3 regions of the Lysobacter sp. BMK333-48F3 genome follow, and region 2 is predicted to be linked to each of the others. Evidence: riboswitches for the same ligand, from Rfam matches in the RefSeq annotation. Region 2 holds a riboswitch; each other region holds the start of a gene.
The links. Region 2 has a riboswitch for cobalamin ahead of metE (5-methyltetrahydropteroyltriglutamate--homocysteine S-methyltransferase). Riboswitches for the same ligand answer to the same signal wherever they lie in the genome.
Positions count from the first base shown of each region.

Region 1: linked by a shared signal. The riboswitch ahead of K4L06_RS01675 (TonB-dependent receptor) and the one ahead of metE (5-methyltetrahydropteroyltriglutamate--homocysteine S-methyltransferase) in region 2 are both predicted to bind cobalamin.
Region 3: linked by a shared signal. The riboswitch ahead of btuB (TonB-dependent vitamin B12 receptor) and the one ahead of metE (5-methyltetrahydropteroyltriglutamate--homocysteine S-methyltransferase) in region 2 are both predicted to bind cobalamin.

Region 1 is NZ_JAIHOO010000001.1:432,611-440,153, reverse strand. It holds gene cobO (cob(I)yrinic acid a,c-diamide adenosyltransferase) at 1-240, shown strand, start outside; gene K4L06_RS01685 (cobyrinate a,c-diamide synthase) at 357-1,649, shown strand; gene cbiB (adenosylcobinamide-phosphate synthase CbiB) at 1,714-2,631, shown strand; cobalamin riboswitch at 2,772-2,919, shown strand; gene K4L06_RS01675 (TonB-dependent receptor) at 3,126-5,261, shown strand; gene K4L06_RS01670 (PepSY domain-containing protein) at 5,258-6,781, shown strand; gene cobD (threonine-phosphate decarboxylase CobD) at 6,904-7,543, shown strand, end outside.
Region 2 is NZ_JAIHOO010000001.1:2,627,541-2,635,083, reverse strand. It holds gene K4L06_RS11175 (acyl-CoA thioesterase) at 63-434, shown strand; gene K4L06_RS11170 (aldo/keto reductase) at 559-1,605, shown strand; gene K4L06_RS11165 (TonB-dependent siderophore receptor) at 1,693-3,828, opposite strand; gene K4L06_RS11160 (hypothetical protein) at 3,939-5,093, opposite strand; cobalamin riboswitch at 5,408-5,675, shown strand; gene metE (5-methyltetrahydropteroyltriglutamate--homocysteine S-methyltransferase) at 5,865-7,543, shown strand, end outside.
Region 3 is NZ_JAIHOO010000001.1:2,371,207-2,378,749, reverse strand. It holds gene bfr (bacterioferritin) at 1-96, opposite strand, end outside; gene K4L06_RS10105 ((2Fe-2S)-binding protein) at 228-431, opposite strand; gene K4L06_RS10100 (RNA pyrophosphohydrolase) at 535-1,152, opposite strand; tRNA gene K4L06_RS10095 (tRNA-Met) at 1,280-1,356, shown strand; gene queD (6-carboxytetrahydropterin synthase QueD) at 1,497-1,850, shown strand; gene K4L06_RS10085 (phasin family protein) at 2,433-2,846, shown strand; gene bioD (dethiobiotin synthase) at 3,038-3,799, opposite strand; gene K4L06_RS10075 (GAF domain-containing protein) at 3,872-4,354, shown strand; gene K4L06_RS10070 (TfoX/Sxy family protein) at 4,351-4,797, shown strand; cobalamin riboswitch at 4,940-5,189, shown strand; gene btuB (TonB-dependent vitamin B12 receptor) at 5,311-7,158, shown strand.

The sequences.
Region 1 (7,543 bases), 2.2 Mb from region 2:
GACCCGGATTACGACTTCGTCCTGCTCGACGAACTCAATATCGCCCTGGCGCACCGCTACATCGCCCTCGACGACGTGCTGGCCGCGACCGCGGCCCGGCCCGAGCGCCAGCACGTGGTGATCACCGGCCGCGGCGCGCCCGACGCGCTGGTCGAGGCCGCCGACACGGTCACCGAGATGCGCATGGTCAAGCATGCGTTCAAGGCGGGGATCAAGGCGCAGAAGGGGATCGAGCTGTGAGCACTGCGGGAAACGGGAATCGGGAATCGGGAATCGCCGTCGCGCTTGAAGCAACCGCGAACCCTGCCGTTACAGCTCCCGAGTCCCGAGTCCCGAATCCCGCTTCCTGTCCGGCCCTGCTCGTGTCCGCCCCCGCCTCCGGCCAGGGCAAGACCAGCGTCACCGCGGCGATCGCGCGCTGGCACGCGCGGCAGGGGCGGCGGGTGCGGGTATTCAAGACCGGGCCGGATTTTCTCGACCCGATGGTGCTCGAGCGCGCCAGCGGGCAGCCGGCCAGCGGTTATCCGGCCTATCAACTCGATCTGTGGATGTGCGGCGAGGCCGAGGTGCGCGCGCGCCTGCATCGGGCGGCCGGCGAGGCCGACCTGATCCTGATCGAAGGGGTGATGGGACTGTTCGACGGCAAGCCGTCCAGCGCCGACCTGGCGGTCGCGCTCGGCGTGCCGGTGCTGGCGGTGATCGACGGCTCGTCGATGGCGCAGACCTTCGGCGCGCTCGCCACCGGCCTGGCGCGCTACCGCGACGACGTGCGCGTGTACGGCGTCGCCGCCAACCGGATCGGCAGCGAGTATCACGCGCGGCTGTTGCGCGAGAGCCTGCCGGAGTCGCTGCGCTGGCTCGGCGCCTTGCCGCGCGATCCGGCGATGGCCTTGCCGGAACGGCACCTGGGCCTGGTGGCGGCGGGCGAACTCGGCGATCTGGATGCGCGTCTGGACGCGCTCGCCGACGCCTGGGGCCGACACGCCGACGCCGAACTGCCGCCGCCGGTCGAGTTCGCCGCGAGCGCGCCGCCGCCGGTGCCGCCGGTGCCGCCGGCGTTGCGCGGCAAGACCATCGCGATCGCCCGCGATGCCGCGTTCTGCTTCCTGTATCCGGCCAACCTCGATTTGCTGCGCGAAGCCGGTGCCGAACTGGCGTTTTTTTCGCCGCTGGCGGGCGATGCGCTGCCTTCCTGCGACGCGGTATGGCTGCCGGGTGGGTACCCGGAACTGCATTTGCCGGCTTTGTCGGCGCGCACCGACCTGGGCGCGGAGCTGCGCGCGCGCCGCGACGCCGGCACGCCGATCCTGGCCGAATGCGGCGGCCTGCTGTACGCGCTGGACCGGCTCAGCGACCGCGACGGCGCCCAGGGCGAGATGGCCGGCCTGCTGCCGGGCCACGCCGCGTTGCAGCCGAAGCTGGCCGCGCTGGGGCTGCAATCGGTCGCGCTGCCCGAGGGCGAACTGCGCGGCCACACCTTCCACTACGCGCGCGCCGAGATAGCCGCTGCGCCGATCGCGCATTCGCACAACCCCAACGGCGGCCCCAGCCGCGAGGCGCTGTACCGCGACCGCCGGCTCAACGCCAGCTTCGTGCACTTCTATTTCCCTTCCAATCCCGACGCGGCGGTGCGTCTGTTCTTGCCTTGAATGCCCTGCCATGAATGCTCTGCCATGAGCCCGCCGTCATGAGCCTGTCGTCATGAGCGCCGCGTTGCTGGTGCTGACCCTGTTCGCCGGGGTAATGCTCGACGCCGCGCTCGGCGAACCGCGGCGCGCACATCCGCTGGTCGGTTTCGGCCGATTGGCGCGGGCGATCGAAACCCAGGCGCACGCCGACGGGCGCCTGCGCGGCGTGCTGGCCTGGGTGCTGGCGGTGGTTCCCATCGTCGCGGCGACGGCTTACGTGCAACTGGCGCTGGCCGCGTGGTCGGCCTGGGCCCAGGTGCTGTTCGGCGCGGTCGCACTGTATCTGTGCATCGGCTTGCGCAGCCTCGACGAACACGCGATACCGGTGGCCTGCGCCTTGCGCGACGGCGACCTGGAAGCGGCGCGGGCCGCGGTGTCGCGCATCGTCAGCCGCGACACCGCCGCGCTGGATGCCGAGCGCGTGGCCGCGGCGGCGACCGAGTCGGTGCTGGAAAACGGCAACGACGCGGTGTTCGGCGCGCTGTTCTGGTTCGTCCTGCTCGGCCCGGCCGGCGCGGTCGGCTATCGCCTGGCCAATACCCTGGATGCGATGTGGGGCTATCGCACCCCGCGCTACCAACGCTTCGGCTGGGCCGCGGCGCGTATCGACGACGTGCTGAACTGGGTGCCGGCGCGACTGACCGCGATCACCTATGCCGCGCTCGGCGACACCGCCGCGGCGTGGCGCTGCTGGCGCACGCAGGCGGCGCACTGGGACAGCCCCAACGCCGGCCCGGTGATGGCCGCCGGTGCCGGCGCCCTGCGCGTTCGCCTGGGCGGCGCCGCGCCGTATCACGGCGTGTGGGAACCGCGGCCATCGCTGGGCGAAGGCGAGCCGCCGGATGCGGGCTCGGTCGAACGCGCGCAGCGCCTGGTCGGGCGCGGCGTGTTGCTGTGGTTGGCGGCGATCGCGTTCGGCGCATGGGCCTGGCGCGCGCTGTGACGCGCCGCGTCGGCCGCGCGGCGCGAGCTTCGCGCCATACCGCGCTGTGCAGTTGCGGCGCCTTCAGCGCTCGCCTAAGCTCGCGCCGTCCACAGGGTTCGCCGCGCAAGCCATCGCGCGGCATCGGCCGCAAGGCCGAAGGGAAGTCCGGTGACGCCGGCGCCGCGATGCGGCCCGGCCATTCCGGCGCAGCCCCCGCTGCTGTAAGCCTGACGAATCCGCCCACATGCCACTGGTCGCCGCGACCGGGAAGGCCGGCGGAGGAGGTCGACGGCGAGCCAGAAGACCGACCCTGCGGCGATCAGTCGAACATGCGCTCCGGGGTGCGGGCGCGGGACTGGAGTCGAATCCCGATCGCGTCGCGCCCGGCCCCGGCCGCTGCGTACGCGCGCGGGCCGGGTTCGTGCGTGGACGCGTCGCGGCACAGCGGCGCGCCGGCGCCGGCCGCTCCGGATCTGCAGGCATCCCGTGCGCCAGCACCGGAGACCGCCCGCTTGTCCGTCCGAACTTCCCATCGCAGTACCCGCCGCTTCAGCCGCCATGCTCCCGCGTTGCGCCGCCTCGGCCTGGCCCTGGCCGGCCTGGCGTTCGCGCAGGCCGCCTGCGCCGACGATTCCACCACCCTCGACGCGGTGCAGGTGCGCGCGCAGTCGCCGCTGGAGCGCGTCGCCGAGGCCGGCAGCCGGCTCGGCCTGAGCCTGCGCGAGTTGCCCGCCGCGGTCGAGATTCTCGACGGCGAAACCCTGCGCGAACGCGGCGACGATACGCCGCAACGCGCGCTGGCGCGCGCCGCCGGGGTGGTGCCGATGGGCGCGCCCGGCAACGGAAATTCTTCGCTGAGCCTGCGCGGTTTCTCCGGTCACGGTTCGGTGGCACAGGTCTACGACGGCACCCGGGTGTTCGTCGCCTCCGGCACGCTGAGCTTTCCCGGCGACACCTGGCAGCTCGATCGGATCGAAGTGTTGCGCGGCCCGGCCTCGGTGCTGTTCGGCGACAGCAGCGTCGGCGGCGTGGTGCACTACGTGCCGCGCGCCCTGCAAAGCGCGCCGCGGCGCGAGGCGATGCTGGCGATGTCGAGCTGGGACGGTTACCGCTTCGGCCTCGGCGCGGGGCAGGGCGTGGGCGAGCGCGTGCGCTGGCGCGCCGACCTGACCGGCGCCGGCGGCAACGGCGAGATCGACCGCGCCGGCTACGAACGCTACGGCTTCTCCGGCGCCCTGGCCTGGGACCTGAGCCCGCGCCTGACCGCGACGCTGAAGTACGACGGCGGGCGCCGCCACGATCCGCGCTACTTCGGCACGCCGCTGGCCGACGGCCGCCTCGACCGTCGCCTGCGCGAGCGCAACTACGACGTCGCCGACAGCCATATCCGCTACGACGACGGCCTGGCGCGGCTGCGCTTCGACTACGCCCTCGGCGAACGCGCCCAACTGGTCGCCGAGACCTACCATGTCGCGATCGACCGGCGCTGGCGCAACGCCGAAAGCTACGCCTTCGATCCGCGCAAGAACCTGGTCGTACGCAGCGACTTCATCGAGATCGGCCACGACCAGGAACAATGGGGCCAGCGTTTCGACCTGCTCGCCGCGGGCGAGCTGTGGGGCCGAGCGCAGCGCCTGAACCTGGGTGTGGAAGGCGCGCGGGTGCGTTTCACCCACAGCAACAACGGCCCCTACGGCGGCCGCGACACCGTGCCGGCGTTCGATTTCGCCCCGGGCGGCTTCGTCAACCTGGCCGGCACCCAGCCGCGTTTCGGCACCATCACCCGCCAGCGCGCGCTGTACCTGGAACACAGCGTCGAGCTGTGGCCGCGCTGGACCCTGGTCGGCGGCCTGCGCCGCGAGCGCATCGAACTGCAGCGCAAGGAGCTGCTGACCGGTACCGGCTTCGGCGTACGGTTCGATTTCACCGCCTGGCGCCTGGGTGCGGTGTTCGCGCTCGACCAGCGCACCTCGCTGTACGCGCAGACCAGCAAGGGCATCGATCCGATTTCCGGGCTGGTGACCCTGCCGCTGGCGCAGAAGGACTGGTCGCTGACCCCGGCGCGGCAGATCGAGCTGGGCCTGAAGCAGAGTTTCGCCGGCGGCCGCGGCGATTGGACGCTGGCCGCGTACCGGATCGAGAAGCGCAACCTGCTCAGCCGCGACGAAGAGGACCCGAACCGGGTCCAGCAGATCGGCCAGCGCAGTTCGCGCGGGCTGGAGCTCGGCCTGGGCTATGCGTTGTCGCCGCGCTGGCGGATCGACGCCAATGCCGCGCTGCTGGACGCGCGTTTCGACGATTTCAGCGAAGTCGTCGCCGGCCGTCTGGTTTCGCGCGACGGCCGGACTCCGGCGAACACCCCGGAGCGGGTATTCAACCTGTGGCTGGGCTTCGATCCGATCGAGGCCTGGAACGCCTCGCTGGGCTTGCGCCGAGTTGGACATCGCTACAACGACAACGCCAACAGCTCGCGCATCGACGGCTATACCGTCGCCGACGCACAGCTGTCCTGGCGTGCGCGCGTCGGCAGTCGATTGACTCTGCGCGCGCGCAACCTCGGCGACGCGCTGTACGTTGGCTCCGGCCGCTCGCAGGCCCTGCTCGGCCCGGGACGCGAGTTCGAGCTGGAATGGGCGCAGCGTTTTTGAACGCACTCAAGCGCCAGTTGCAGTGGTGGCATCGCTGGTTGGGCGTGTTCCTGGCGCTGCCGGTGTTGCTGTGGTTCGTGTCCGGTGCGGTGTTGCTGTTCGTGCCGTTCCCGCGCCTGAGCGAAGCCGAGGCGCGCGCCGGGCGTGCGCAGCTGGCGTTGGCGGCGGTGCGCATCGACGCGCGACAGGCGGCGCAGGCGGCCGGGCTGGACGGCCCGCCGCAGCGCGCGCGGCTGGGCATGCTCGGCGCACGGCCGGTATGGCGGCTGCGCGATCGCGACGAGCGCTGGCATCTGGTCGGCGCCGACGACGGCCGCGTGCTGCCCGCGCTCAACGCCTCGGCCGCGGCGGCGGTAGCGCGCGATTTCCAGCGCCGGCGCGGCGAACCGGCCGCGACGCCGCGCTACCTCGGCCGATTGGAGCGCGATCAGTGGACCCTCAACGGCCTGTCCGGCCTGCGTCCGCCCTTGCACAAGCTGCGTTTCGCCGATGCGCGGGCGACCGAGTTGTACGTCTCGGCGACCACCGGCGAGGTGGTGCGCGACAGCACCCGCAGCGAGCGCGGCTGGAACTGGGTCGGCGCGATCGTGCATTGGATTTATCCGACCGCCTTGCGCGCGCAACCGGCGCTGTGGCGGCAAGTAGTGATGTGGCTGTCGGGCGCGGCCTTGCTCGCCGCGCTGGCCGGCGTGGCGATCGGCTCCTGGCGCAGCGTCGACGCCTGGCGGCGCGTGCGCCGGGTCACTCAGTACCGCGGCGTGTACGCCTGGCACCACTGGCTCGGCTGGGGCGGCGGGTTGCTGATGCTGAGCTGGCTGTTCAGCGGCTGGATGTCGATGGGGCCGCTGCGCGCGCCGCCGAACCCGGCGCTGGAACGTTGGCGCGAGGCCTATGCCGCGCCGCCGCCGACATGGCCGGCGCAGTGGAGCGCGCGCCTGCCGGCGGGCCCGGGCTGGCTCGAAGCCGAATTGCTGTGGTTGGCCGGCGAACCCTGGTACCGCCTGGAGTCGCGCCAGGGCGCGACGGCCTGGGCACCGGCGCTGGCCGATGCCGCGCAGGCGCCGGACCTGGGCGCCGCGCTGCGCCGCGCCGAAGCCGCCAGCGGGGTGAAGATCGCTGCGCGGCAGGAACTGCGCGCCTACGACGCCTACTACCTGCACGCCGCGCATCGCGACCCGCCGCCGTTGCCGGTCTGGCGCCTGCGTTTGGCCGATCCGGCCGCGAGTTGGGTGCAGATCGCACCGGCGCGCGGCGAGATCGTCGCCAGCAGCGACCGCCGCAGCCGCGTCGAACGCTGGCTCTACCACGGCCTGCACAGCTGGGACCTGCCGTGGCTGCTGCAACGTCCGCGCCTGCGCCTGGGTCTGTTGCTGGGCGGCCTGGCGATCGGCGCGGCCTTGGCGGTCACTGCGATCCTGGTCGCCTGCAAGCGCCTGCGTGCGATCGCCCTGGCGCGCGCCGCACGGCGTGCGCGCGGCGCGGCCGTGCTGCCGCGGAGGCTGGCCGATGCCGCGGCTTGAGCGCGCTATCGTCCTGCCGGCGCTGCGGGCGCGGCCGCTGCGGGCGCGTCGGTATCCTGAGTTCCGCTTTTCCATCGGCCGTTGCGCTGCCTCGTGCAGCGGCCCCGATCCGGAGTCGACCCATGCTTGAACACGGCGGGCGCTTGCTGCGCGCGGCGCAGCGCTACGGCATCGCGCCGGAGCGCTGGCTCGATCTGTCGACCGGAATCAGCCCGTATGCGTGGCCGGTGCCGGCGATCCCGGCGCGCGCCTGGCAGCGCCTGCCCGAAGACGACGACGGCCTGGTCGAGATCGCTTGCGCCTACTACGGCGCGCCCGCGCTGTGGCCGGTAGCCGGTTCGCAGGCGGCGATCCAGGCCTTGCCGGAGTTGCGCGCGCCGGCGCGGGTCGGCGTGCTCGCGCCCGGCTACGCCGAGCATGCGCACGCCTGGCGGCGTTGCGGCCACGCGGTGCAGTCCCTGCCGGCGGCCGAACTGCTGCGCCGCGTCGACGAGTTCGACGTGCTGGTGCTGATCCATCCGAACAATCCTGGCGGCGACCGCTTCGAGCGCGAGGCATTGCTGCAGGCGCAGGCCACGTTAGCCGCGCGCGGCGGCTGGCTGGTGGTCGACGAGGCGTTCATGGATGCGACCCCCGAGCACAGCCTGTGCGCCGACAGCGCAGGCGAGGGGCTGATCGTGCTGCGGTCGGTCGGCAAGTTCTTCGGCCTGGCCGGGGCCCGCGCCGGCTTCGTCTGCGCCGCGCCGGCGCTGCTGCAGGCGC
Region 2 (7,543 bases):
GCATTACCTGTTGTCCTGGAATGTTCGACCTCATCGACTCCCCCGCTGCCGACTCCGCCGCCATGACCGAAGCCCGCATGACCGAAATCGTCTTCCCCGACCACACCAATCACCTGGGCACGCTGTTCGGCGGCCAGGCGCTGGCGTGGATGGACAAGGCCGCGTTCATCGCCGCCTCGCGCTATGCCCGGCGCACCGTGGTCACCGCGCGCTCGGAACAGATCGACTTCCATACCGCGGTGCCCAAGGGCGCGCTGGTCGAGCTGGTCGCGCGGGTGGTCGAAACCGGCCGCACTTCGATGCAGGTCGAGGTCGAGATGCACAAGGAAGACCTGCTGTCGGGCGAGTCGCAGCTCGCCACCCGCGGCCGCTTCACCATGATCGCGCTCGACGCGAACGGCGCGCCGACGCCGGTGCCGCCGTTGCCGCGCTGAGCAAAGTCCCCGCGCCGCGTTTCTACGGCCCGCATTCGCGAACGGCTCGCCAGCGCAAGCTGCGGATATTACGCCTGCGCCCCGCTTCCTAGACTGCGCGCACTTTCCCCATCAGGAACTGCGAATGCGTCTGGACCATTACCGCACCCTCGGCCGCTCCGGCCTGCGCGTCAGCCCGGTCAGCCTGGGCACGATGACCTTCGGCGACGACTGGGGCTGGGGCAGCGACCGCGAACAAGCGCGGCAAGTGTTCGATCTCTACCTCGAACGCGGCGGCAACTTCTTCGACAGCGCCAACTTCTACACAGGCGGCAGCTCCGAGCGCCTGCTCGGCGAGTTCGCCCGCGGCCGCCGCGACGCGCTGGTGATCGCGACCAAGTACTCGCTGAGCATGGATCCGGCCGACCCCAACGCCGGCGGCAACCACCGCAAGAACCTGCAGCGTTCGGTCGAGGCCAGCCTGCGCCGGCTCGGCAGCGACTACATCGACCTGCTGTACCTGCACGCCTGGGACGACACCACTCCGGCCGAGGAAGTGATGCGCGGCTTCGACGACCTGGTCCGCGCCGGCAAGGTGCTCTACGCCGGCGTCTCCGACCTGCCGGCCTGGCAGGCCGCGCGCATGCAGACCCTGGCCGAGCTGCGCGGCTGGTCGCCATTGATCGCGCTGCAGATCGAAGCCAGCCTGGCCCAGCGCGACGGCGAGCGCGAACTGCTGCCGATGGCGCAGGCGCTGGGGCTGGGCGTCACCGCCTGGTCGCCGTTGGCCTCGGGCGTGCTGAGCGGCAAGTACGGCCGCGCCGACCTCGATCCGGCCGGCGCCCAGGGACGGCATGCGGTGGCGATCGGCAACGGCGCGCTGACCGAGCGCGCGCTGGACATCGCCGAGGTGGTCAAAGCCGTCGCCCAGGACATGCGGCGCACCCCGGCGCAGGTCGCGCTGGCCTGGCTGCTGCAGCGCCAGCAACCGATCGTACCGGTGATCGGCGCGCGCACCCCGGCGCAGTTGCTGGAGAACCTGGAGGCGCTCGAGGTGGTGTTCGAGCCGGCGCAGTTGCAGCGCCTGGACGAAGCCAGCGCGGTGCGCCTGGGTTTCCCGCACGACTTCCTCGCCCTGCCCGGCATCCGCCAGGCCATGCTCGGCGCACGGCCGATCCAGCGCGGCTGGTGACCTGTTCGGCGCGGAGGGCGTCGCGCGTTCGACGACGCCGGCGAAACCGCGGGCGCGCGCCGCTGCGGCGCGCGCCCGCGGCATGGTTCAGAAGCGATAGTCCACGCTCAGCCCGAGCGTGCGCGGCGCGCCCGGCGCGTTGAAGCCGTCGACCGAGCCGTGCGCGGAGGCGTAGTAGCGCTTGTCGAACGCGTTCTCCAGGCGCAGGCGCCAGTCCCAGGGGCCGCTTTGGTAGCGCAGGTTGAAATCGAAGCGGGTGAACGCCGGCAACGCGGTCTGGTTGGTCGGCGCGGCGTACTGCAGCGCCACGTGCTGGGCCAGGCCGCCGACGCTGAAACCGCCGCCGAGCGCGTACTCGGCGTACAGCGACGCGCTGTGGCGCGGGGTCAGCGGCGAAGTGCGGCCCTGCAGGGCGACGCCGTTGGCGACGTTGTTGGACTTGACGATCTTGCCGTCGAGGTAGGCGTAGCCGGCGTACAGGTCCAGGCGCTGGTCCAGCAACGACGCGGCCAGGCCGAGCTCGACGCCGCGGGTGCGCTGGGTGCCGACGCCGATCTGGCGGCGCGGGTCCAGCGGATCGGTGGTCTTGATCCGCTCGCGCTCGCTTTCGAACAGCGCCGCATCGAAGCTCAGGCGGCCGTCGGCGCGGGCGAACTTGTAGCCGATCTCGCGGTTGGCGGTGGTCTCCGGGCGCAGGTCGACGTTGACCGTGCTCAGCGGCAGGCTTTCGGCCGAAGGCTGGAAGGACTCGCCCCAGCTCGCGTACAGCGACTGCTGCGAGCTCGGCATCCAGATCAGGCCCAGGCGCGGGCTCCACTCGCGGTCGGTGCGCTGCAGCTTCGGCGCGAGCGGGTTGAGCCGGTCTTCGGTGCGCTGGCGATAGTCGTCGTAGCGCAGGCCCAGCACCGCCTTCCAGCGCTCGCTCAGGGCGACCTGGTCCTGCAGGTAGAGCGCGGCGTTGCGCAGGCGGCTGCGCGCGGCCGCTTCGGCGCGCGGGTTGAACACCGGCCGGTCCAGCACCGGCGCCAGCAGGTCGATAGGCGTGGCGCGGCCGCCATAGCTGGCCTGGTCCTTGCGTTCGTCGCTGAACTCGGTGCCGATCAACAGGCGGTGGCGGGCGCCTTCGTAGACCAGGTCGGCCTGGGCGAACCAGGCGCGCTGGTCGCGGTCGTTGCCCGCATGGCGTCGGTTCGACAGCCAGCGGCCGTCGCGCAGGAACGGATTGCCGGTGATCAGGGTGTTGCGCCGGCGCAGCTCGTAGTCGGTGCCGCGCAGGCTGGCGCGCAGCTCCCATTGCGGCGCCAGCGCCTTGCTGTAGACGGCGCTGAAGACCTCGACCCGGGCCCGGCTGTAATCGTCGCGGCGGGCGTCGGCCGAGCCGTAGTAGGTGTCGATCGGCACGTCCACCGGACGGCCGAACAAGCTGGGCACGCCGAAGTCGGTGACCCGTTCGTCGCGCTGCGCGCTGGCCTGCAGCAACAACTGGCCGCCGCCGAGTTCGAAACGATACGAGGGCGCGATCAGCCAGCGCTCGATATAGCCCTGCTCGCGGAAGCTGTCGGAATCCTCGACCGCGCCGACCAGCCGGCCCGCGCCGACGCCGAGCGGACCGGTCAGGTCGAACTCGCCGCGCCGGCCGCCTTCGCTGTCGGCGTACAGGCGCAGCTTGCCCTGGGCCGCATCCAGCGGCTGCTTGCTGACCCGGTTGATCAGGCCGCCGGAAGAACCGCGCCCGAACAGCATCGCCGCCGGCCCCTTGAGCACTTCGATCCGCTCGACGTTGGCCAGGTCGCGGTAATACATCGCGTCGTCGCGCACCCCGTCGAGGTACTGGTCGGACAAGGCGCTGAAGCCGCGGATCGCGACCTGGTCGCGTTGGCCGTCGCCGTTGTTGAGCCCGACGCCCGGCACCAGCGCCAGCATCTCGTTGAGCGAGCGGCCGCCCTGGGCGTCGATCAGCGCGCGCGGCAGCACGGTCACCGCCTGCGGCACTTCGATCAGCGGGGTATCGGTCTTGGTCGCGCTGCGGCTGCGCGCCGCGCCCAGGCGCGGACCGGCGACGCCGTGGACCTGGATCTGGTCGAGTTCGTGCACCGGCGGCGCGGCCTCGGCCGCGGCGGGTCCGGCAACGACGGGCTCGGCGGCGAGCGCGGCCGACGGCAACAGGCACAGCAAGGCCAGCGTCAGACGCGCCGGCGCCGGCCGCAAGGGGGTAGCGGACATGCGGAAAACTCCTGCTAAGGCGAATGGCTCGAGCCCTGCAGGCGCTCTGGCTAAGCGGAAAATTTTGCGTCAGCGATGACGGTCGGCGCAAGCCGACCGTGCGCGCGGCCTCATTCGCGGCGCGCGGCGCCGTTCTTCGGCGAGACATTCTTGGGCGAGACATTCCTGCGCGAGACGAGCTTGTCCGCCACGTCTTCTTCCGCCACGGCCGCGGACAACGGCGGCAGCACCGGTTCGTGCAGGTACAGGTCGGCCGGGCTGTCGTGCGGGCAGCTGCGGTCGGGGAAGCCGTGGCGCGACTGCACTTCGCGCGCGCAGTCCGGCAGCGCGCCGAAATCCTTGCCGGAGGCCATGCATTGCGCGTCGACCTCGCGCCGCACCTGCTCGCGCCGGCGCACGAAGTCCTCGCCGCACTTGCGGGTCAGGCGGATCCGGTCGAGGTCGTCCTGGGCCGCGTTGCTGCCGTCCAGGCCGTACAGGGTCAGTTCGTCGGGCGTCAGGATGCGCAGGTCGCGGTTGGCGACGGTCATCATCAGGTCGGCGACCGCGGTGGCGACGCCGTTGCGCTCCAGGTAGTCGCGCACTTCGCGGTTGATCGCGCGCAGCTCGCGGCTGAGTTCGGCGCGCGAGGTCGCGGTCGAGCGGTCGCGCATCAGCCGGTGGATGCCGACCTTGCCTTCGGCCGACCGGGTGTCGCCGGCGGCCAGCACCAGCACGCAGGCGCTGTGGCAGACCGCGCCCTCGCGCACCCAGATCGACCAGCCCGACTCGGCGATCGAATCGCCGGCGCGGATCGCCTCTTCGACGTGGCCGCCGCTGGAATCGATGTCGAGGATCCGGGTCGGGATCTCCATCCGCGCGGCCATCGCCGCGACCCGCTGCACCAGGGCGGTGAAGCCGGCGCCGATCTTGCCTTCGTAGCGCACCCGCACCACCCCGGCCGGCTGGCACGGCGCCAGCGCGTCGACCAGGCTGAAGAAATCCAGGCCGCTCAGCGGCTCGCCGTCGCCGTCGGCCTGGTAGTCGTAGCCGCAGCTGATCCGCGCGGTGCCGTTGTCGAGCTTGGCCGGCGGCCAATAGGTGCCGCGCAGGACCTCGGCTTCGCTCGGCGGCGCCGAGGCGTTCGCCGGCAGCGCCCGCGCCGTCTCGTTCTGGCTGCCCAGGGTCACGCTCTCGGCGCCGGCCGGAGCCGGCGCGGCGTCTTTGCCGCAGCCCGCCAGGCCCAGCAGACACAACCCCAGCGCAAGCGACCATCTGTAAAACATGTTCCACCCATCGGATTCGAGATCGCGGGCCGTCCCGGGCCCGCATCGCGCAGCGTCGCGACGCTGCCACGTTAGCCGCAGCCGTTATCCGACTCAACGGCATCGCGACGCCGCGAGCGGCCGCCGCTGCCGCGCGCTTCATCTTCGTCGGCGGCGCATGAACGCCAGCCGGCGAAATCCGCCCGGCGCGCCGGTCGCCGACGCCCTCGGCGCGCAGCCGGCAGACCGGGCAAAGCCGCACGCCCCGCGCACGCGCCGATTGACTCCGCCGGCCGCGCTGCGTAACTTGGCGCCGTTACGGTGAACATCGCTTCATAAAGATAAAGCGATGCGACACGCCGCCACCGGTCCGCCGGCGGCGGCCAGAGGGAATCCGGTGCGAATCCGGAGCTGCCCCGCAGCGGTATGGGAAACGAACGGGCCTTGGCACTGGGCGATCGCCTGGGAAGCGGCCTTAGTAGGAGAAGCCAGAGGCGAGAAAAGAGTGGCCGGGAACGAGCGAGTACTCGTTCCTCGTTTCTCCGCACTCGTTGCCGGCTCAAGTCCCGAGCCCGAAGACCTGCCGCGACCGGAAGGTTCGCCTTCCGTCCGACTCCGGCCCGTGCGCCGGTCGCGCGCCTCGCGGTGCCGGCCGCTGCGCGGATCCGGTTCGCCCGCGGGGGCGAAGGTCGACACCAGGGCAGACCGCAACCGGGCGTACAGCGCCGGGTCGGCGCCGCCGTGGTCTCCTTCGTTGCCCTGCGTCATGCCCACGCATCGCAGGTACTCATCATGATCAGCGTTACCCATCTCGGCTTCCCGCGCATCGGCGCGCGGCGCGAGCTCAAGCAGGCCCTGGAATCGTTCTGGAAAGGCGAGACCGCGGCCGACGCCCTGCACGCCAGCGCCGCCGCGCTGCGCGAGCGCCACTGGCGCCTGGCCAGCGCCGCCGGCGCCGACAGCGTGCCGTGCAACGACTTCTCCCTCTACGACCAGGCGCTCGACGCGTCGGTGCTGTTCGACGCGATTCCGGCCAGCCATCGCGAGTTGTACGAACACGACCCGCTGGCCGGCTACTTCGCCCTCGCCCGCGGCGTGCAGGACGGCCGGCGCGATCTGCGCGCGCTGGAAATGACCAAGTGGTTCGACACCAACTACCACTACCTGGTGCCGCAGTTCGAGCCCGGCCAGCGCTTCGCCCTGCGCGCCGACAAGCCGCTGGCCGAACTGGCCCAGGCCCAGGCCCTGGGTCTGCAGGCGCGGCCGGTGCTGCTGGGCCCGGTGACCTGGCTCAAGCTCGGCAAGCGCCGCGACGGCGGCGACCCGCGCGAGCTGCTGGATGCCTTGTTGCCGGCGTACGCGCAGTTGCTGGAACGGCTCAAGGCCGCCGGCGCGCAATGGGTGCAGATCGACGAGCCGGCGCTGGTGCTCGACCTCGACGACGCCGATCGCGCCGCTTACCGCCGCGCCTACGCCGCGCTGGCCGAGGCCGACGCGCCGCAGCGCCTGCTGACCACCTACTTCGGCGGGCTCGGCGACAACGCCGCGCTGGCGGCGCAGTTGCCGGTGCAGGGCCTGCACCTGGACCTGGTGCGCGCGCCGCAGCAACTGGAAAGCCTGCTCGCCCTGCTGCCGGCCGAGCGCGCGCTGAGCCTGGGCGTGGTCGACGGCCGCAACATCTGGCGCGCCGACCTCGACGCCGCGCTGAGCCTGGCCCGCCGCGCCGGCGCGCGCGCGCAGTGGCTGGCGCCGTCGTGCTCGCTGCTGCACGTGCCGACCGATCTGGAACTGGAGCGCAAGCTGCCCGGGCCGCTGCGGCAGTGGATGGCCTACGCCAGGCAGAAGATCGAAGAGCTGCGCCTGCTCGCCGACGCCCTGGCCGGCGACGAAGGCGCCGCGCGCGAACTGGCCGCGGCCGCCAGCGCGCGCGCCGCGCGCCTGGCCTCGCCGCTGCTGCGCAATCCGCAAGTGCGCCGGCGCCTGGCCGACGTGCGTCCGGAAATGAGCCGGCGCGCCTCGCCGTATCCGCGCCGGATCGCCTTGCAGCAAAAGCGCCTCGGCCTGCCGCCATTCCCGACCACCACCATCGGCTCGTTCCCGCAGACCGCGCAGGTGCGGCGCGCGCGCGCCGAGCACAAGGCCGGGCGCCTGGACGACGCCGGCTATCGCCGCTTCCTGGAGCAGGAAACCCGCGACTGCCTGAAGGAGCAAGAAGCGCTGGGCCTGGACCTGCTGGTGCACGGCGAGTTCGAGCGCAACGACATGGTCGAGTACTTCGGCGAGCGGCTCGACGGCTTCGCCTTCACCGCCCACGGCTGGGTGCAGAGCTACGGTTCGCGCTGCGTCAAGCCGCCGGTGCTGTACGGCGACGTGGCGCGGCCCAAGCCGATGACGGTGCGCTGGACCCGCTACGCCCAGACCCAGACCGCGCGCCCGGTCAAAGGCATGCTGACCGGCCCGGTGACGATCCT
Region 3 (7,543 bases), 260 kb from region 2:
CAGCATCTTGGCGTGCAGGAAGTACTGGTTGATCGCGGTCAGCTCGTTGTAGAGCGCCTTGTTGAGATACTCGATGACCTTGGGGTCGCCTTTCATGGCCGTGGCTCCGACGTTGCTATGCCGGGCACTCTAGCCGCTTCGCGGACGCGATGACGGAACGCGAATCGTGCGCAACGGGAGTCGAGAATCAGTGGCGTTCGCGGGCCCGGCCGAGCCGGGCGGCGGGCTCAGGCGGCTTGCGGCAGTACCGTCAGCGGCAGGTCGATCGTGCCGCGCGCCTGCTCCAGCAGCGAGGCGGCCAGTTCCAGGCAGCTGCCGCAGTTGGCGCCGGCGCCGGTGCGCATGGTCAGCTCGGGCAGGCTGCGGCACCCGGCCTCGGCGGCCTGGCGGATGTCGCGGTCGGTGACTCCGTTGCAGATGCAGACGTACACGGTGGCGGGCGTTCGGGCAGGCAGCCGGATGGCTGCGAGGCCCATTCCGCCAGGAATGAGAATGATTGTCAATTAACAGCAGCCGACTGCTGCCGGCCCGGCCTCAGGCGCCCGGTTCCGAGCCGCCGCGGACCGGGCTGCCGGGCAGGCCGCCGCGGGCGCGCGGCCGCTGCCGGTTGTGGCCGGCCAGGCGCGGGTCGTGCAGGCGGGTGTCGGGGCCGGGCGCCGGCACCGCCAGGGAACCGGCGACATGGCGCGCGAACGGGGCCAGGTGGCGCAGGGCGCTGGCGTAGACGCCGCGCTTGAACATCACCACGTGCTCGACCGGGTACCAGAAATCCACCCAACGCCAGTGGTCGAACTCGGGCTTCTCGGTCAGGTCCAGGCGCAGGTCGGACTCCTGGCCGGTCAGGCGCAGCAGGAACCAGACTTGTTTCTGGCCGATGCAGACCAGTCGGTCGTTGCGCCGCACCGCCCGCCGCGGCAGGCGGTAGCGCAACCAGCCCGGGGTCGCGCCGAGCACTTCGACGTGCTGCGGCAGCAGGCCGGTCTCCTCGCGCAATTCGCGATACATCGCCTCCAGCGGCGTCTCGTCGCTGTTCATCCCGCCTTGCGGGAACTGCCAGCCGTCGCGGTGCACGCGGCGCGCCCAGAACAGGCGGCCGTCCGGGTGCATCAGCACGATGCCGACATTGGGCCTGTAACCGTCCGGATCGATCACGATGCGGACTCCGAATTTCTACTGAGTCCGACTCTGCCACGGGGTGCGGCAGACGACAAGTCGGGCAAAGCGGCGCCGCCCCCATTGACACGAACCCCTCCGGCATGAAGAATTCGCGGTTCCCCGTGGCTATGTAGCTCAGCCGGTTAGAGCACAGCACTCATAATGCTGGGGTCGGTGGTTCGAGTCCACCCATAGCCACCATCGATTCGCGTCGGCCCCGCCGCCGCAGCCAAGCCCGCCAGCGCCGCGGGCTTTTTCGTATCCGCCGTCCCGACGCCGCGCCCGGCCCGCTCCGGACCGGCGGCGTCCACCGCCCGAGCGCTTGCCGCACAATGTCCGCCATGAACATCTTCAAGGTCTTCACCCTCGAGGCCGCGCACCGCCTGCCGAACGTGCCGGAAGGGCACAAGTGCGCGCGCCTGCACGGCCATTCGTTCCGCATCGAGGTGCACCTGACCGGCGAACTGGGCGAGCACAGCGGCTGGGTGATGGACTACGCCGACGTCAAGAAAGCCTTCCAGCCGATCTACGACCGCCTGGACCACCACTACCTCAACGACATCCCCGGCCTGGAAAACCCCACCAGCGAACGCCTGGCGGTGTGGATCTGGGAGCAGCTCAAGCCGGTGCTGCCGCTGCTGAGCGAAATCGTCGTCCACGAGACCTGCACCGCCGGTTGCCGCTACCGCGGTTGAGCGGCGGCTCGGCCCCTCATCCGCTCCTTCGGGGCACCTTTTCCCGCAAGCGGGGTGAGGGGGCGCGCTTGCGAGCCACCGGCTCGCGCGCCACCGAACGCCCGAACGCCATGCGTTCGGGCCGGGGAGCGAATCCTCAATCGCCACGCGCCGGTGCGGCCACGCGCCCTCATCCGCCCCTTCGGGGCACCTTCTCCCGCAGGCGGGAGAAGGGAACGGCGGCGCCATCGTCGCAATGCCCGATCGAATCCGATCGCCCCCCCCCTCGAAGCCCCTCTCCCGCTTGCGGGAGAGGGGTTGGGGTGAGGGTCTCCCGGCCGCCTCGCACCCCCGCGCAAAAACGCCGGCGCCCACCGCGCGGCGGCGCCTCGGCGCGCCTGTCAGACGCGCGAAACCTGAGCGTCACAGCCCGAAACTAGGCTTTGCCTGAACCGCTGCTTGGGCGCTAACCGGCTGAACAGGCAGCTTTTCTGAACCGGTTCAGACCGCTCATCGGTGCGATGTTGCATCGCAACAAAGCCCTGGCTATGCTGCACCGCACCATCCAGTCGTTCTCCGCCTGGACCACTCAGGAGCTAAGCCATGTACCAGCAGTTCAACGAACAGTTCGCCGCCGCCACGCGCCAGTTCGCGGACACGGCCGCTCAGGTCAACCGTCTGGCCCTCGACAACGCCGAAGCGGTGTTCGGCCTGCAGATCGCCGCGATCGAAGACCGCGTCAACGCGACCTTCGCCTTCTTCGGCGAAGCCGCCGAAGCGCGCGATTTCGACGCCTTCAAGACCCTGTGGCCGAAGGGCGTGCAGATCGCACGCGAGAACGTCGAGCGCGCCGTCAGCACCGGCCAGGAAACCTTCGGCCGCACGCTGAAGACCAACGAAGCCATCGCCGAGCTGGCCAAGTCGCAGATCGAATCGGCCGCCAAGACCACCCAGGCCAACGTCGAGAAGGCCGCCAAGGCCGCGACCAAGGCCAGCGTCGCCCCGGCCGCCAAGTAATTCCGCTCAGGCCGGTTGCGGCCGCCGATTACGCGTCCCTCTCTCTGCGCGCGATCGACGGCCGGCATCGGCAAGCCCAGTCGGAAAACAAAAAACCCGGCAACTTCGGTTGCCGGGTTTTTTGTCGTCTGCGCCGCGCGGCGCCGGCGCAAGCCGCGGGGCGGGCCGCAGCGCGGCTTCGAACGGCGCCGTCAGAACAGCGGCATCAGCCGCTGCGCCAGCGCCTGCGGATCGGGTTGCGGCGCATACGGCAGCCGGCCCCAGCACGGCATCGGCAGGCGCGCGCGCAGGATCTCGAAGTTCTCGTCGGCGCGGGCCATGTCCGGGTCGATGCCGTTGGCGATCCAGCCGATCGCGCGCACCCCGTCGGCCTGCAGCGCGCGCGCGCTGAGTCGGGCGTGGCTGATCGCGCCCAGGCGCAGGCCGACCACCAGCACCACCGGCAGGTCCAGCGCGCGCACCAGGTCGAGCTGGTCCAGCGCGGCGCTGATCGGCGCCGCCCAGCCGCCGACGCCTTCGACCACCACGCAGTCGGCCTGCGCGGCCAGGCGCGCATGCGCGGCGCGGATCGCGTCCAATTCGATGTGCACGCCGGCCTCGGCGGCGGCGATCTCCGGCGCCAGCGGCTGCGGCAGGGCATAGGGATTGACGTCCTCGTAGCGCGGCCGCGGCAGGCTCGCCGCCTGCAGCAGCAACGCGTCCTCGTTGCGCCAGCCGTCCGGCCCCGGCTCGCAGCCGCTGGCGACCGGCTTCATGCCGACCGCACGCAGGCCGCGCGCGCGCAAGGCATGCAGCAGCGCCGCGCTGGCCACCGACTTGCCGATGCCGGTGTCGGTGCCGGTCACGAACAGGCCCGGCGGGCAGGCCGGGCGCGCGCCCGGATCGCCGGCGTCGGCGCGTTTTGCGTCCGTTGGTCGGATGGCGTCGGCGACCGAAGGCTGGTTGTGACTCATCTCGCGCTTTTGTTCCTGCTTCCCGGATCGGCCCATGGTAGTCGCGCAAGACGCCGCTGTTACACTTCCGCGATGTTTACCGCCTCTTCTTTGACCGGCAGCAAGGCCGAGCAATACCAGCAGCTGGCCGCGCAGGCGCGCGGCCTGCTCGACGGCGAACGCGACCGCGTCGCCAACGCCGCCAACCTGTCGGCCCTGATCGCGCACGCCCTGCCCGACCTCAACTGGGTCGGTTTCTATTTCTACGACGGCCGCGAACTGGTGGTCGGTCCGTTCCAGGGCCTGCCGGCCTGCGTGCGCATTCCGCTCGACAAGGGCGTATGCGGCGCGGCGGCGTCGACCCGGCAGACCCAGCGGGTCGCCGACGTGCACGACTTCCCCGGCCACATCGCCTGCGATGCGGCTTCGCGTTCGGAACTGGTGGTGCCGCTGCTGCGCGGCGAGGAGCTGATCGGCGTGTTCGATCTCGACAGTCCGTTGCCGGAACGCTTCGACGCCGACGATCAAGCCGGCCTGGAAGCGATGGCCCGGATCTACCTGGAGTCGCTGGCATGAGCGCGGCGAAGATGCGCAACATCGGTCCCAAGAGCGCCGCCTGGCTGCGCCAGGTCGGCCTGCGCACCCACGAGGACCTGGCCGCGGTCGGCACGGTCGAGGCCTTCATGCGGGTCAAGCGCGCCGGCTTCAAACCGACCCTCAACCTGCTGTACGCGATCGAGGGCGCCCTGCTCGACTGCCACTGGCAGGAGATCAGCGAGGAGCGCCGGCAGGAACTGATCCTGGCCGCCGACGCCGCCACCGCGCTGCTGCCGGCGCCGCGCAACAAGCCGGCCGCCGCGCCGGTGCGCACCACCGTGCACGCCGACGAGGGCGGCTACGAGGCCGGCGCCGGCTTCGCCGCGGCCGGCGAGCGCGACGACGACCACGGCGACGGTTTCGACCGCGACGGCGGCGTCGAAGAGCACGACGAGCGCGCCGAAGACGGCGAGCGCGACTGAGTCGGGGCGGCCGCGGCCGCCTCCATTCGAACGACCGTCCCAGCCCTGCCGCCGCCGATCCGGGGCGATGCCGCCGCGCGGGCAATGGGCCGGGCGGCTCCCCTCGGACAGCCCATTCGGACAGCCCGCCCGCCATCGCGTAGAATCCGCCCCGCTTCGAGGTGACCCCACGGCCGACCGCCGCGGGGTTGAAACGGGAAGCCGGTGACGCGCCCGGGCCGACGGATCTTCCGCTGGCGCCGCGCCCAGTCCGGCACTGCCCCCGCAACGGTAAGCGAGCCAGGTCGCGGCCTGCGCCACTGTGCGATGCACGGGAAGGCGCCGCGACCGGAAGCCGGCACGGCCGGCTTCGCCCGCGAGTCCGGAGACCGGCCTTGAGGCGCCATCGGTTGCGATGCGGAGGGCGTCGCGGCACGGCCGCCGTTCTCGCGCGCCCGTCGTCGCCCGCCTCCTCCCCCGCCGCCTCCTTCGCCGTTTTGACGCGCGCCGACGCGCGCGTCGTGGAGCTTTGCCATGCGTGCCCTGAATCTGTCCTTCGCCATCGCCTGCGCGCTCGCGCTGCCGGCCACCGCCCTCGCCGCGCCCGCGGGCGAGGCCACCGATCTCGACGAGGTCGTGGTCACCGCCAACCGCACCGCGGTCAGCGTCAACGACGCCCTGAGCCCGGTGGAAGTGCTGACCCGCACCGAGATCGAGCGCAGCCAGGCCCGCGACCTCAACGACCTGCTGCGCGGCCGCGCCGGCATCTCGCTGTCCAACCAGGGCGGCGCCGGCAAGCTCAGCACCCTGTTCCTGCGCGGCAGCGAATCCGACCACGTGCTGTTCCTGGTCGACGGCATCCGCATCGGCTCGCCGACCTCCGGCCTGGCCTCGCTGCAGGACCTGCCGCTGGCGCTGATCGACCGGATCGAAATCGTCCGCGGCCCGCGCTCGAGCCTGTACGGCGCCGACGCCATCGGCGGCGTGATCCAGGTGTTCACCCGCCGCGAGCAGCAGGGCTTCGCTCCGCGCGTCCACGTCGGCGGCGGCAGCAACGGCGCGATCGAGTTCGGCAGCGGCTTCGGCGGCCGCAGCGGCCGCGGCTGGTTCGGCGCCGACTACAGCTTCCGCAAGACCCAGGGCATCGACGCCTGCCGCGGCGCCGGTTTCCCGGTGTTCGCCGGCTGCTTCACCGACGAACCGGACCGCGACGGCTACGAAAGCCACGCGCTGTCGCTGCGCGGCGGCATCGATCTCAACGAGCAGTGGAGCATCGAAGGCCAGGCCCTGCGCGCCGAAGGCCGGAACGACTACGACGGCAGCTTCGTCAACTACTCCGAGACTGTGCAGCAGGTGATCGGCGGCAAGCTCCGCTGGCGCCCGAGCGAGACCGTCAACGTGCAGCTGGTCGCCGGCCGCAACGTCGACAGTTCGGATAATTTCCTCGGCTCGCTGCCGATGGGCTTCTTCAGCACCGACCGCGACAGCGCCAGCTTGCAGGCCGACTTCACCGTCGCCGACGGCCACGTGCTGACCGCCGGCTTCGATTGGCTGCGCGACCGCGTAGACAGCGACACCATCTACGACGAGGCCGAGCGCGACAACAAGGCCGGCTTCGTCCAGTACCAGGGCCGCTTCGGTGCCCACTCCTTCGAAGCCAGCCTGCGCCGCGACGACAACGAACAGTTCGGCGGCCACACCACCGGCGGCGCCGCCTGGGGTCTGGACTTCGCCGAGAACTGGCGCGTCACCGTCGGCTACGGCACCGCGTTCAAGGCGCCGACCTTCAACGAGCTGTACTACCCGTTCTTCGGCAACGCCCAGCTCAAGCCGGAAGAGTCCAAGACCTGGGAAGTCGGCCTGGCCTACCGCGGCGACAACTTCAGCGCGCGGATCGACGGCTTCGACACCCGCGCCGACGACCTGATCACCTTCGACGCGGCGATCAACCTGCCCAACAACATCGAACGCGCGCGCATGCGCGGCGCCGAGATCGGCATCGACACCGAATTCGCCGGCTGGACCCTGGCTGCCAGCGCCAGCTTCCTCGACACCGAGAACCGTCGCGGCTTCAACCGCGGCAACGATCTGCCGCGCCGCGCCAAGCACAGCGGCCGCATCGACCTGGACCGCGCCTTCGGCAAGTTCCGCGTCGGCGCCACCGCGGTCGGCTACGGTTCGCGCTACGACGACGCCGCCAACAGCACCCGCCTGGGCGGCTACGGCACCTTCGACCTGCGCGCCGAGTACGCCTTCACTCCGGCGCTGAGCCTGCAGGCGCGCGTGGCCAACGTGTTCGACCGCGAGTACGAGACCGTGTCGTACTACAACCAGCCCGGCCGCGAGTGGTTCCTGACCCTGCGCTACGCGCCGGCCAACTGAGGCCGATTCGCCGCGGCTTGTCCGCCGCCCTCATCCGCCCCTTCGGGCACCTTCTCCCGCAAGCGGGAGAAGGGAAGGACTGCGGCGGCGGCGTTGAAGTCCGATCGAACCCTCAAAGCCCCTCTCCCGCATGCGGGAGAGGGGTTGGGGTGAGGGCAACTGGCCGCCGTTACCGCTCCCGTCCCGAAAGTTCACGCCGAACGCCATGCGTTCGGGCCGGGGAGCGAATCCTCAATCGCCGCGCGCCAGTGCGGCCACGCGCCCTCATCCGCCCCTTCGGGGCACCTTCTCCCGCAAGCGGGAGAAGGGAACGACTGCGCCATCGTCGCAAAACCTGATCGAATCTGATCGAACCGTCTAAGCCCCTCTCCCGCGTGCGGGAGAG